Maricaulis maris: one gene and its partner. Each later gene encodes a partner of the first gene's protein in a complex. Links are inferred from orthologs where the notes say so. Each region holds a gene or a part of one and is shown on either strand. Other genes may lie near its edges.

The links.
Region 2: the proteins of accB (region 1) and accD are in contact, whole or in part, in a solved structure (PDB 8UXZ), measured with the Escherichia coli proteins. The link is inferred for Maricaulis maris from one-to-one orthologs.

The regions. Positions count from the first base shown.
Region 1 is NZ_AP027270.1:1,668,945-1,676,438, forward strand. The notes cover bases 1-2,838. They hold accB (acetyl-CoA carboxylase biotin carboxyl carrier protein), read left to right. Parts: upstream 1-1,100; coding sequence 1,101-1,577; downstream 1,578-2,838. Other genes in these bases: AAA969_RS07760 (thiazole synthase), read right to left, coding at 1-348; thiS (sulfur carrier protein ThiS), read right to left, coding at 362-562; aroQ (type II 3-dehydroquinate dehydratase), read left to right, coding at 639-1,079; accC (acetyl-CoA carboxylase biotin carboxylase subunit), read left to right, coding at 1,603-2,838. Outside these bases: more of accC, read left to right, coding at 2,839-2,949; aat (leucyl/phenylalanyl-tRNA--protein transferase), read left to right, coding at 2,985-3,635; AAA969_RS07790 (DUF2155 domain-containing protein), read right to left, coding at 3,602-4,081; AAA969_RS07795 (NADH:ubiquinone oxidoreductase subunit NDUFA12), read right to left, coding at 4,124-4,540; AAA969_RS07800 (hypothetical protein), read left to right, coding at 4,696-7,494. UniProt on the Escherichia coli protein: This protein is a component of the acetyl coenzyme A carboxylase complex; first, biotin carboxylase catalyzes the carboxylation of the carrier protein and then the transcarboxylase transfers the carboxyl group to form malonyl-CoA.
Region 2 is NZ_AP027270.1:132,606-136,020, forward strand. What follows is about bases 1-2,995. They hold accD (acetyl-CoA carboxylase, carboxyltransferase subunit beta), read right to left. Parts: upstream 1,958-2,995; coding sequence 1,043-1,957; downstream 1-1,042. Other genes in these bases: AAA969_RS00650 (folylpolyglutamate synthase/dihydrofolate synthase family protein), read right to left, coding at 1-1,047; trpA (tryptophan synthase subunit alpha), read right to left, coding at 2,017-2,811; AAA969_RS00665 (hypothetical protein), read right to left, coding at 2,822-2,995. Also shown: more of AAA969_RS00665, read right to left, coding at 2,996-3,199; AAA969_RS00670 (BrnA antitoxin family protein), read right to left, coding at 3,312-3,415.

The DNA.
Region 1 (7,494 bases):
GAGATGTTTGGGGTCGGACAGGACTTCCAGCTTCACCAGGTTCCAACCGCCCGCTTCACGGGCCAGGCGCAGCGTGCGCACCGCGTCTTCACCGGTGAAGCAGCCCGCCGTGTTGGGCAGGAAGGTGTGGTCGTCCGGCGAGATGAAATCGACCAGACGGGGCTCATCCGGATTGGACAGGTTCACCCGGCGAATCGCCACGGTGATCATCTCGGCTCCCGAAGCCACCAGCGCCTCGGCGTTCTGCGCATAGGTCGCGTACTTGCCCGTGCCGATGATCAGGCGCGAGTTGAAGGTGCGGCCGGCGACGACAAGCGGCTTGTCCTCGACCATAGCCTTTGCGGTCATTGCATCATCCATCTCATCCACCTCCGACAAACGCGACAATCTCGATCCGGTCGCCATCGGCGAGCGCGGTCTGGGCATAACCAGAACGCGGCACGATGGCCAGATTGCGCTCGACCGCAATCTTGCGACCGTCGAGGCCGAGGATCGTGACCAGGTCACTCACACATGTTCCGGGCTCGACCTGTCGGCCTTCCCCATTGACTGTCAGCTGCAGCATGGTCTTCGCTGGCCTTTCGTTGAGTCCCTCGTTAGACCCGTGGTAAATCCCGTTACGGATGCAAAGCAAGGCCATGACCCGACCCATTCACATCCTCAATGGTCCGAACCTCAATCTTCTGGGCGCGCGCGAGCCGGAAATCTACGGCGCACTCACCCTGGGCGAGATTGAACAGGCTTGCGCGGCACATGCGCGTGACTTGGGGTTCGACATCGTCTTTCGGCAGTCCAATCATGAAGGCGAGCTGATTGACTGGCTGCATGACGCAAACGTCAATGCGAGTGCAGTTGTTTTCAACCCGGCTGCATTTACCCATACATCGGTCGCTTTGCATGACGCCGTTCGCGCTATAGAACCTCCCGTCATCGAAGTTCACTTGAGTCAGACTGCAGCACGCGAAGCCTTCCGGCATCATTCTTACATCGCCCCTGCGGCGCGTGGATCGATTACCGGTCTCGGGCTGCAGAGTTATCTTCTGGGCATCACCGCCGCTGTCTCCTGTCTCGGCAACTGACGGAACCAAAGGTCTTACATCATGAGTTCTGATTCCCGATCCAGCTCCCCGATCAGCGCCGATCTCGTTCGCGAGCTCGCCGACATCCTTCGTGACACCGACCTGTCGGAAATCGAAGTCGAACGCGGTGACTTGCGTCTGAAGATTGCGCGTCAGGTCACGGCAGCGCCGGTCGTGCATGCGGTCGCCGCTCCGGCCCCGGCTGCAGCCCCGGCCGCTGCGCCGGCTGTGACGGCTGCGGCGCCGGCCGCGCCGGCCGACAATCCGGACGCCGTCAAATCGCCGATGGTGGGCACGGCCTACCTGAAGCCGAACCCGGATGCGTCTGACTTCGTGAAGGTCGGCGATCAGGTGAAGAAGGGCGATACCATCCTGCTGATCGAAGCGATGAAAACCTTCAACCCGATTACCGCGGAGAAATCCGGGACGGTGACGGAAGTCCTCGTCGCGGATGGCCAGCCGGTGGAATACGGCGAACCCCTCTTCGTCCTGTCCTGACGCGACCAGCAAGGCGAGCGACGACATGTTCGACAAGATCCTGATCGCCAATCGCGGCGAAATTGCCCTTCGCGTTCACCGCGCCTGCCGGGAGATGGGCATCCGCACGGTTGCGGTGCATTCCGAGGCCGACGCCAACGCCATGCATGTGCGCCTGGCCGATGAGAGCGTCTGTATCGGACCACCGCCGGCCAACAAGTCCTACCTCAACATCCCGGCCATCATCACGGCTGCCGAAGTGACCGGCGCCCAGGCGATCCACCCAGGTTATGGCTTCCTGTCGGAAAATGCCCGTTTCGCCGAGATCGTCGAAGCGCACGGCCTCGCCTTCATTGGCCCGACGCCGGCGCACATCCGCATGATGGGCGACAAGATCACCGCCAAACAGGCGGTCATGGATGCCGGCATTCCGGTCGTTCCGGGCTCCGAGGGCGGCGTCGAGACCTACGAGGACGCGGTCCCGATTGCCGAGTCCATTGGCTACCCGGTTCTGATCAAGGCGGCCTCGGGCGGCGGTGGTCGCGGCATGAAGGTTGCCGAGACAGCCGAAAAGCTCAAGGAAGCCATGGAAACGGCCTCGGCCGAAGCATTGGCGGCCTTCGGTGACGGCACCGTCTATATCGAGAAATATCTCGGTCGGCCGCGCCATATCGAGATCCAGATACTCGCCGACACGCATGGCAATGTGGTGCATCTGGGTGAGCGCGATTGCTCCCTGCAACGGCGCCACCAGAAGATCCTCGAGGAAGCCCCTTCACCGGCCCTCAATGACGAAGACCGCAAGAAGATCGGTGAGGTTGTCCGCAAGGCGATCGAGGCGATCGGCTATCGCGGCGTCGGGACCATCGAATTCCTGTGGGAGAACGGGGAATTCTATTTCATCGAGATGAATACCCGCCTGCAGGTCGAACACCCGGTCACCGAAATGATCACCGGCATCGACCTGGTGCGCGAGCAGATCCGCGTCGCCGACGGTCAGCCGCTCGATATCAAGCAGAGCGACGTCAAGTTTGACGGCTGGGCGATCGAGTGCCGGATCAATGCCGAGAACGCCCGGACATTTGCGCCGTCACCCGGCCTGGTCACGGACTTTCACGCGCCCGGCGGCCTTGGTGTCCGCCTCGATTCCGCCCTTTATGCCGGCTATGCCATCCCGCCTTACTATGACAGCTTGATCGGCAAGCTGATCGTCCACGGTCGGACCCGTCACGAGGCGCTTCTGCGCCTGCGCCGGGCCCTGGAGGAAATGGTGGTTGGCGGTGTGCAGACCACGATCCCGATCTTCCTCGAATTGCTTGAGGAACCGGATTTCGTGAGCGGCAATTATCACATCCGCTGGCTGGAAGACTGGTTGGCAAGCCGCGAGGACTGATCCCGCCCGCCAGCCAGCCGGAAGCAGGAGTTGGCATGCGCGGCTTCGGCCCACAGGAATTGCTCAACTGCTATGCGCGCGGTGTCTTCCCGATGGCGGAAGGCCGTGACGATCCGCGCATATACCTGCTCGATCCGGACGAGCGCGGCATCATCCCGCTCGATGATTTCCATGCCTCACGCAGTCTGCGCAAAGCCGTGCGTCAGGACCTGTACCGGGTCACCGTGAACCAGGCGTTTGAGGCCGTGGTCGAGGGCTGCGCAAAGCCCGCTCCGGGCCGCGAGGAGACCTGGATCAATGAGGCGATCATCCGCCTTTATTCAAGCCTGCACGAGGCTGGCTACGCCCATTCGGTGGAGTGCTGGTCCGGCGCCGATCTCGTCGGCGGCCTGTATGGGGTATCACTCGGGGCGGCGTTCTTCGGCGAGAGCATGTTTTCGCGTCGCCGCGATGCCTCCAAGATCGCGCTGGTCCATTTGATCGCGCGGCTGCGGGCCGGCGGCTACAGTCTGCTGGATACGCAATTCACCACCGAACACTTGGAAAGCCTCGGGGCCATCACGATCCCGCGCAGCGCCTATCGCGAGCGCCTCGCCGATGCCCTGATTTTCGAGGCCGACTTCGATGCCCTGCCGGAAAACGTCTCCGGCCGTCAGGCCCTGCAGTCGATCACCCAGACATCATAGACCGCATGTTCGAGCGGGTTCTGGGCCGGGCGCGATGCGAACATCCAGCCTGAAAAGATCTGCTCACCCTCGACATCGACACCAAAGCCGTCGGTCCGGCGATCATTGATCTGCAGGAAAGCATAGGTTTCCGGCGTCTCTTCCGGCGGGCGCTTGCGGCAGTATTGCGCGGTGATCGACAGCGCGCCGAACTGCACCGTGTCGCCGATGGCGACCTCGAAGTCGCGCGTGCGGGCGGTCACCTTGTCGAGCCCGCGCAGCACGACGATGCTGCCCGGCTGCGAGGACAGCGGACCGCGCTCTGCCGTGTTGTCGGGATCATCCCGGCGCAGGAGATCAGAAGTCTCGTCCGCAGACACAGACGAGCCGGAACCCGTGCTGTCCTGCGCCCAAACGGGGGCAGCCAGACCGAGCGCAACAATCAAGGCAAGTATGGAAGTTTTCATGGCAGCCACCCTGTCGCGGGATTGTGACGCGGTAAAGGCGAATTATGCCTCGTCCGGAGACCAGGCCTCGTAATCGCCCGTTGTCGACTGGCGACGGTCGCTGACGGCAAGCGAGCCGGTCGGGCGATAGGCGTGGACGGTGCCGGTGAGATTGGGATGGTGATCCTTCTCCCAGGACTGGCGGAAGAGCGGCGCGTCTGTGGGCACCTCGTCAAAGGTGTGGTGCAGCCAGCCATGCCAGTCGGACGGGACCCGCGAGGCGTCGGCATAGCCCTTGTAGATAACCCAACGGCGCTTCTGGCCCTGGCCATCCGGTCCGGTCTCGCCGGCTTCCTCGAAATAGCGATTGCCATATTCGTCCGAGCCAACCTGCTTGGCGCCGCGCATGCGCAGCGTCAGGAAGGTTCCCGGCGTGGCGTCTTTCCACCACACAAACAGCTTTGAGATCAGTCCGAACATTGTCAGCGGCTCCGAGTCGGTCGAGGCAGGCTTGGCCTATATGCCCCCGCGCGGCGGGCGGGTCCAGTGTTGAACGCGGCGGGTTTCAGGTCGCCGGGTCGGCGCGGTACACTTTGTGTTCGCCCGAGCGATTCGGGACATGAGAGGACAGTCGCATGCAGGTCTTCGGTCGCATTGCTGATTTCATCGCCGAGACAGCGTCCGCGGGCGCGACGGATACCCACGAGCTTGCCGAGTTTGACGGCGATCGCGATGCGGCGATGCCCGGGGAGCGCGACGTTACGACGCCGGCCGGGTGGAGCCTGACCGCCGCCCAGGGCCTTGCTGACCTGCTCACCACACCGCGGCCGCTGGCCACCAGCCCGCGCAAGGGCGCCAAGAGCTTCAGCAAGCTGACCCCGTCATGCGCCGACGGCGAGGAACGGGTATGCGAATCCGATTTCGCGACGGTTGTGCAGCGCCTGTCGGGTTCGCTGGCCTGGTCGGCGGCACGACAAGGGGCCTTCGCGAGCGATGCAGACGCCGATCTGTTTGCGGGTGAGCTCGCGGCCAGCCTCACCGGGCGTCTCGTCATGCCCGACGCCAATCTCATTCGCGAAGGCGGTGTCGATTGGGCCTATGGCGACCCGGTTGCCGACACGCCGGCGACGCCTTCACCGCTGACAATTCGCATCAACTCGCGCCAGGCGCCTGGCCAGTTGCGCCGGGTTGCTGAAACAGCCCTGCGCGCCTCGGTGCTGGACGTCGGTGCGCGGGTGACCCGCGACCGCCTCGAGGCCATTGGTGAGGCCGTGCGGCGCTGCTCCGGCGATATCGACGACTGTTTCGATCCGCGCCGCAACGCGGCCCTCGCCCGCGCCATGCGCCGGGCCCTCAAGGACGGGGTTCCCGAGGAAGCCGTGGAGCGTGCCCTCGCCCTCGCTCGCCAGGGTACCGATGATGACGCCCTGGCCGCGTTGATACCCGACGCCTTGGAAACACGCCCCGCCGTGCTGCACGTGCCCCGGGCCTTCAGCCAGGCCGTCGCCATGGGTGAGGACTGGACGTTCGAGCAGGACGGCGGGGCTGTTCCGGCCCGCGACCTCCGGACCGGGATTGCCCGCACCGTGTGGAGCTTCGGCACGCCATCGCTCGCCTTTCACGCCAGCCCTGACGAAACCGGCCCGACGATCCACATCAATCTGCCGGCCTTTCTCGATCGCCGGGACGGCTTCCAGGCCGAACTGCTGACCGACACGATCCGCTACTGGGCGATTGCGCTCACCCTGAGTGCGCCCAAGGGCGCCAGCTCGGCCGGGTCGATCGCGCTGAGCGGTGTCGGCGCGCTGCTGATGGCGGCGGGTCTGGCCTATGGCAGTGAGGGCGCGCGCGACACCATGGCCGCGATCACCCATCTGGCGACGCGCACCCTGCGTGAGGTGGCGATGGAGACGGGGGCCGCAGCGCCCGGGCTCGGTCCCGCCGTGCCGCTGGATGGGCTTCCCGGTCCCTTCAGGCTCGTCGGCGCCGCCCTGCGCACCGACGCGTCCCCCTTCCTGCCGAAGGCCGCCCTCGCCCGGCCTGGCCCGACCCTGACCTGCCGCGAGCCCGACGGCGATATCGCCAACCTGCTGGATGCGGACAGTTTTGGCGCAAGGCCGGTCAACGGTGTCATCACGGCCGATGCCGAGATGACCGGTGGCCAGCGGCTTCGGGACTGCGCTCGCGCCGGCCTGCTCGCACGGGGCCGCAGCGTCACCGAAGTCGAACGCGCCGAGGACCATGCGGCTGGCCATGGCAGCCTCCGAGGCGCCCCAGGTATCTCACTGGAAAACCTCATGGAACGCGGTGTCCCGGCGGACGCGCTCGAGCGCCTGGAAGACTCCATTGCCGAAGGCGCCTCGGTCCGCCACGCCCTCAATCGCTGGACGCTGGGCGACCGGACCTGCCGCGATGCCCTCGGCCTCACGGCTGACCAGATCGAGCGCGAAGGAAACGCCCTGTGCCATGCCATCGGCTACGACGAAGCCGCCATCCGCGCCGCCGATGCCCATGCGCATGGCACCGGCGACCTGGCCAATGCGCCAGACCTGTCGGCCGCCATCCGCGCCGTCTTCGATACACCGTCCGTACAGGACCAGATGTTGATGGCCGCCGCCATCGAAGCCCAGATCGGCGGAAGCTGTCAGACCAGCTTGGCCCTCGAGGGCGAGGCCACAATCGATGATGTGGCCGCCCTGATTGACCTCGGCGGAGAGCTCGGCCTTCGCGCGCTCAGCATTCGGCGCACGGCATCGGGTCTGTTCGATCTCCTGCCGGCGATTGACTTCGACAAGGGCGATTATGCCGCCGAAGCCCCGCCGACCGAACGCATTGTGGAGCGGACGGTCGAACGGATCGTCGAAAAGCCGGCCGCCCGACGCAAACTGCCTGATCGGCGAAAGGGCTATATCCAGAAAGCCAAGGTGGGAGGCCACAAGGTCTACCTCCACACTGGTGAGTTCGACGACGGGGAGCTCGGCGAGATTTTCATCGACATGCACAAGGAGGGGGCCGCCTTCCGCTCGCTGATGAACAATTTTGCCATCGCGATCTCCATCGGCCTGCAATACGGCGTGCCCCTTGAGGAGTTCGTCGACGCCTTCGTATACACACGGTTTGAGCCGGCCGGCGCCGTCGAGGGCAATGACTCGATCCAGCATGCGACCTCGATCCTGGACTATCTCTTCCGCGAGCTTGGCGTGTCCTATCTCGGCCGCGACGACCTCGCCGAACTGTCCCCCGATCGCGCCGACCCGGGCGGGCTGGGACGCGGTGTCGAGGAGGAGAAGCTTGCACAGGAAGATGCCGCAAAATTCATCTCTCGCGGCTTCTCACGCGGTCAGGTGCCGGACAATATCCTGATGTTCGCCAACGCGCCCAAACGGGCAGCCAGCGGTGGCGATGGCCAGGACAGCCAGGCCGGTCACTACGAG
Region 2 (3,415 bases), 1.5 Mb from region 1 along the record:
ATCCTTGTCCGGCGAGAAGCCGGCGATGATGACGAGGGGGCGGTCATCGCGCTCGTCCATGTCCGCCAGGGCGTGGGAAAGCGCCTTGGCGGCCGCCTCGTTATGGCCGCTGTCGAGCCAGAGTTCGGCATCGGCTTGGCGGGCGAGGTCGCCGATCGGTCCAGTTGTGAGGCGCTGCAGGCGACCCGGCCAGCGAGCGTCACCGATACCCTTGGCGACCGCGTCTTCGGGCCATTGCAGGACCGCCGCGCAGGCTGCAGCCGCACCGGCATTGAGTACCTGATGGGGGCCCAGAAGGCCCGGCGCCGGCAGGTCCCAGACCTGGGTCTCGTTCTCGAAGACCAGTCGTCCGTGCTGCATGTAGGCGTTATAGTCGCGGCCCCAGACATAGGTTGGTGCGCCGACCTTCTGCGCTTCATCGAGAATGGCCGCCTCGGAGACGGCGCACTGGTTGGCGACGACCGTCGGGACCCCGAACTTGCAGATGCCGGCCTTGATGCGGGCAATATCGGCGAGTTCACGGCCGAGGAATTCCTGGTGGTCGAGACTGACCGGTGTGATCACCGACAGGGCCGGTCTGGCGATGACATTGGTTGCGTCCAGGCGTCCGCCCATGCCGACCTCGAGGATCAGCCGGTCGGCCGGGTGCTCCGAGAACAGCAGGAAGGCCGCGGCGGTGGTGATCTCGAAGAAGGTGATCGGTTCGCCGAAATTGGCCGCCTCGCAGCGGGCGAAGGCTTCGATCAGGGTGTGGTCATCGGCCGGCTTGCTGTCGAGCAGGATGCGCTCGTTGAAATTGACCAGGTGCGGCGAGGTATAGATATGCACCCGCTCGCCCTTGGCGCGGGCCATCTCGGCGAGGAAGGCGCAGATCGAGCCCTTCCCGTTGGTGCCGGCGACATGGATGGTTGGCGGGAGATTGTCCTGCGGCGAGCCAAGCGCTGCCAAAAGCCGCTGGAGGCGGCCCAGGGAGAGGTCAATTTTTTGGGGATGCAGGCGTGCAAGGCGCGCCAGCGCGTCATCGAGTGCTTGTCGACGCGTGCTAATGGCTTCCCCCGTCGCTCACCACATGATCGGCTGGCGGCGGTGCCAGGGAGGCAGGAATGGACGTGCCCGGCTTTTTCATCATGACCCTCAGGAGACGGGCCAATGTAGCGGGAAGGTCGGCACGATGCACGACTTTGTCGACCATGCCCTTTTCCAGCAGGTATTCGGCGCGCTGGAAGCCTTCCGGCAGTTTCTCGCGGATGGTCTGCTCGATAACGCGCGGTCCGGCAAAGCCGATCAGGGCCCCCGGCTCGGCGATGTGGACATCACCCAGCATGGCGTAGGACGCGGTCACACCGCCGGTGGTCGGGTCCGTCAGAACGACGATATAGGGCAGGCCGGCCTCGCGCAGCATCTCGACCGCCAGCGTGGTCCGCGGCATCTGCATCAGAGACAGCGCGCCTTCCTGCATGCGGGCGCCACCAGCGGCCGTGAAGACGATCATCGGCGCCTTCCGGGCGATCGCGGTCTCAGCCGCCTTGATGAAGCTCTCGCCGGCTGCCATGCCGAGCGAGCCGCCCATGAAGGCAAAATTCTGCACCAGCACAACGGCGTCAAGCCCGCCGATCTGGCCGGTCGCAATCGCCATGGCGTCATCGCGCCCGGTCTTCTTGCGGGCTGCGGCCAGCTTGGTCGTGTAGGGTTTGTCGTCACGGAATTTGAGCGGATCCTTGACCACGACCGGGGTTTCGATCTCGGTGTACTCGCCGTCGAAAGTGAACTGGAAGCGATAGGCTGGCGCGATCCGCATGTGGTGACCGGCCGGCGTCACGAAGAGGCCGGCTTCCAGATCCTTGTGGAAGACCATCTCCTCGGAGATCGGGCATTTGACCCAGAGATTGTCCGGCGTGTCGCGCTTGGAAAAGATCTTCGACATGCCCGGCGGCGTGATCTTGGACAGCCAGTTCAAACCATTCGACTTTTCGGTCATGCGTGTCGGTCCCGTAATCGTTCCGGCCAGCTGGCCGCTTATCCCTGGCGCCGCGCGGTATGGACCGCCGACGACAGACGTTTCACCAGGCCGGTTGCCCCGTCAACGCCGCCCTCATGCATGGCGTCGACAATGGCCGATCCGACCACGACAGCATCAGCCCGCTTGGCAATCGCCGCAGCCTGTTCCGGCTCGCGAACACCAAAGCCGACGGCGACCGGAAGGCCCGAAGCGGCCTTGACCCGGTCGACGGCAGCGCCAACCTCGGTGACCACGCCGGTTCCGGCCCCGGTCACCCCTGTCGTGGAGACGTAATAAACGAAGCCCGACGTATTGGCGACCACGGTCGCCAGACGGTCATCATCCGTGGTCGGCGTCGCCAGGCGGATCAGGGCGATGTCCTGCTTGTTGAGCGCGGTGCGCAGCTCGGTGTCTTCCTCCGGCGGAATGTCGACGCAGATCAGACCGTCGACGCCAGACTTGGCCGCGGCCTTGGCGAAGGCCTCCCAGCCCATGGAAAAGATCGGGTTGGCGTAGCCCATCAGGACCAGCGGCGTTTCCGTGTCGCGCTTGCGGAATTCGGCAGCCTGGGCGAGCGTGCCCTTCAGCGTCATTCCCGCCTCCAGCGCTCGCAGCGCCGAAGCCTGAATCGCCGGACCATCGGCTGCCGGATCGGTGAACGGCATGCCCAGCTCGATCACATCGGCCCCGGCAGACGGCAGCGTGTTCAGGAGCGCTTGGCTGTCGCCATCGCCCGCCATCATGTAGGCGACAAATCCGGCACGATTATAGGCGGACAGTTCCGCGAAACGGGTGGTGAGGCGGTTGGTCATTCTTGTCCCGTCAAAGGTTGGAGGTCGGGCAGGTTGGGGAGCGATTAAGCGTGTAGTCCAGCCAGAGAAGACCGCCTTCGCGCGTCAGGTCCAGCCGCAAGACTTCTTCGCATCCCGTGTCTGGTGTGCGTCTAACGGCTTTGAGCAGGTTCTCGTCCGATTCCCCTACGCGCCACTGGTCTGCGATCAAATGGTCCATGTGGAACTCAATGACGCCAGGTTCAGGTCGACCCAGCATCATCAACCGTTGATTGAGTGTGCCCGTCAGATCAATCGAGGCCGAGTTGTCGGGGCCAAATACGACGTGTGCTGGAGTTGGCAGATACCCTCCCATCAACACAATCGAACTCTCAAAGTCCTGGCTTGAGAGGCCGAGCGCGCTGGTCATAACAATCGCTCCGATCACAATGTTGCTCCCGACACGCGTGTCACTACTGACACATCTTCGCCGCAGCGTGCGCAGTCTGACTTAATCACGACTTGCGGCGTCACAGTCCCACTCACGCCCGCTTCTTCTTCGCATCCACAAACGCCCGCAGAACGGCATTCATGCGCGTCTGATAGCCTTTTCCACTCTCCTTGAAGAAGGCGATGATGTCGTCGT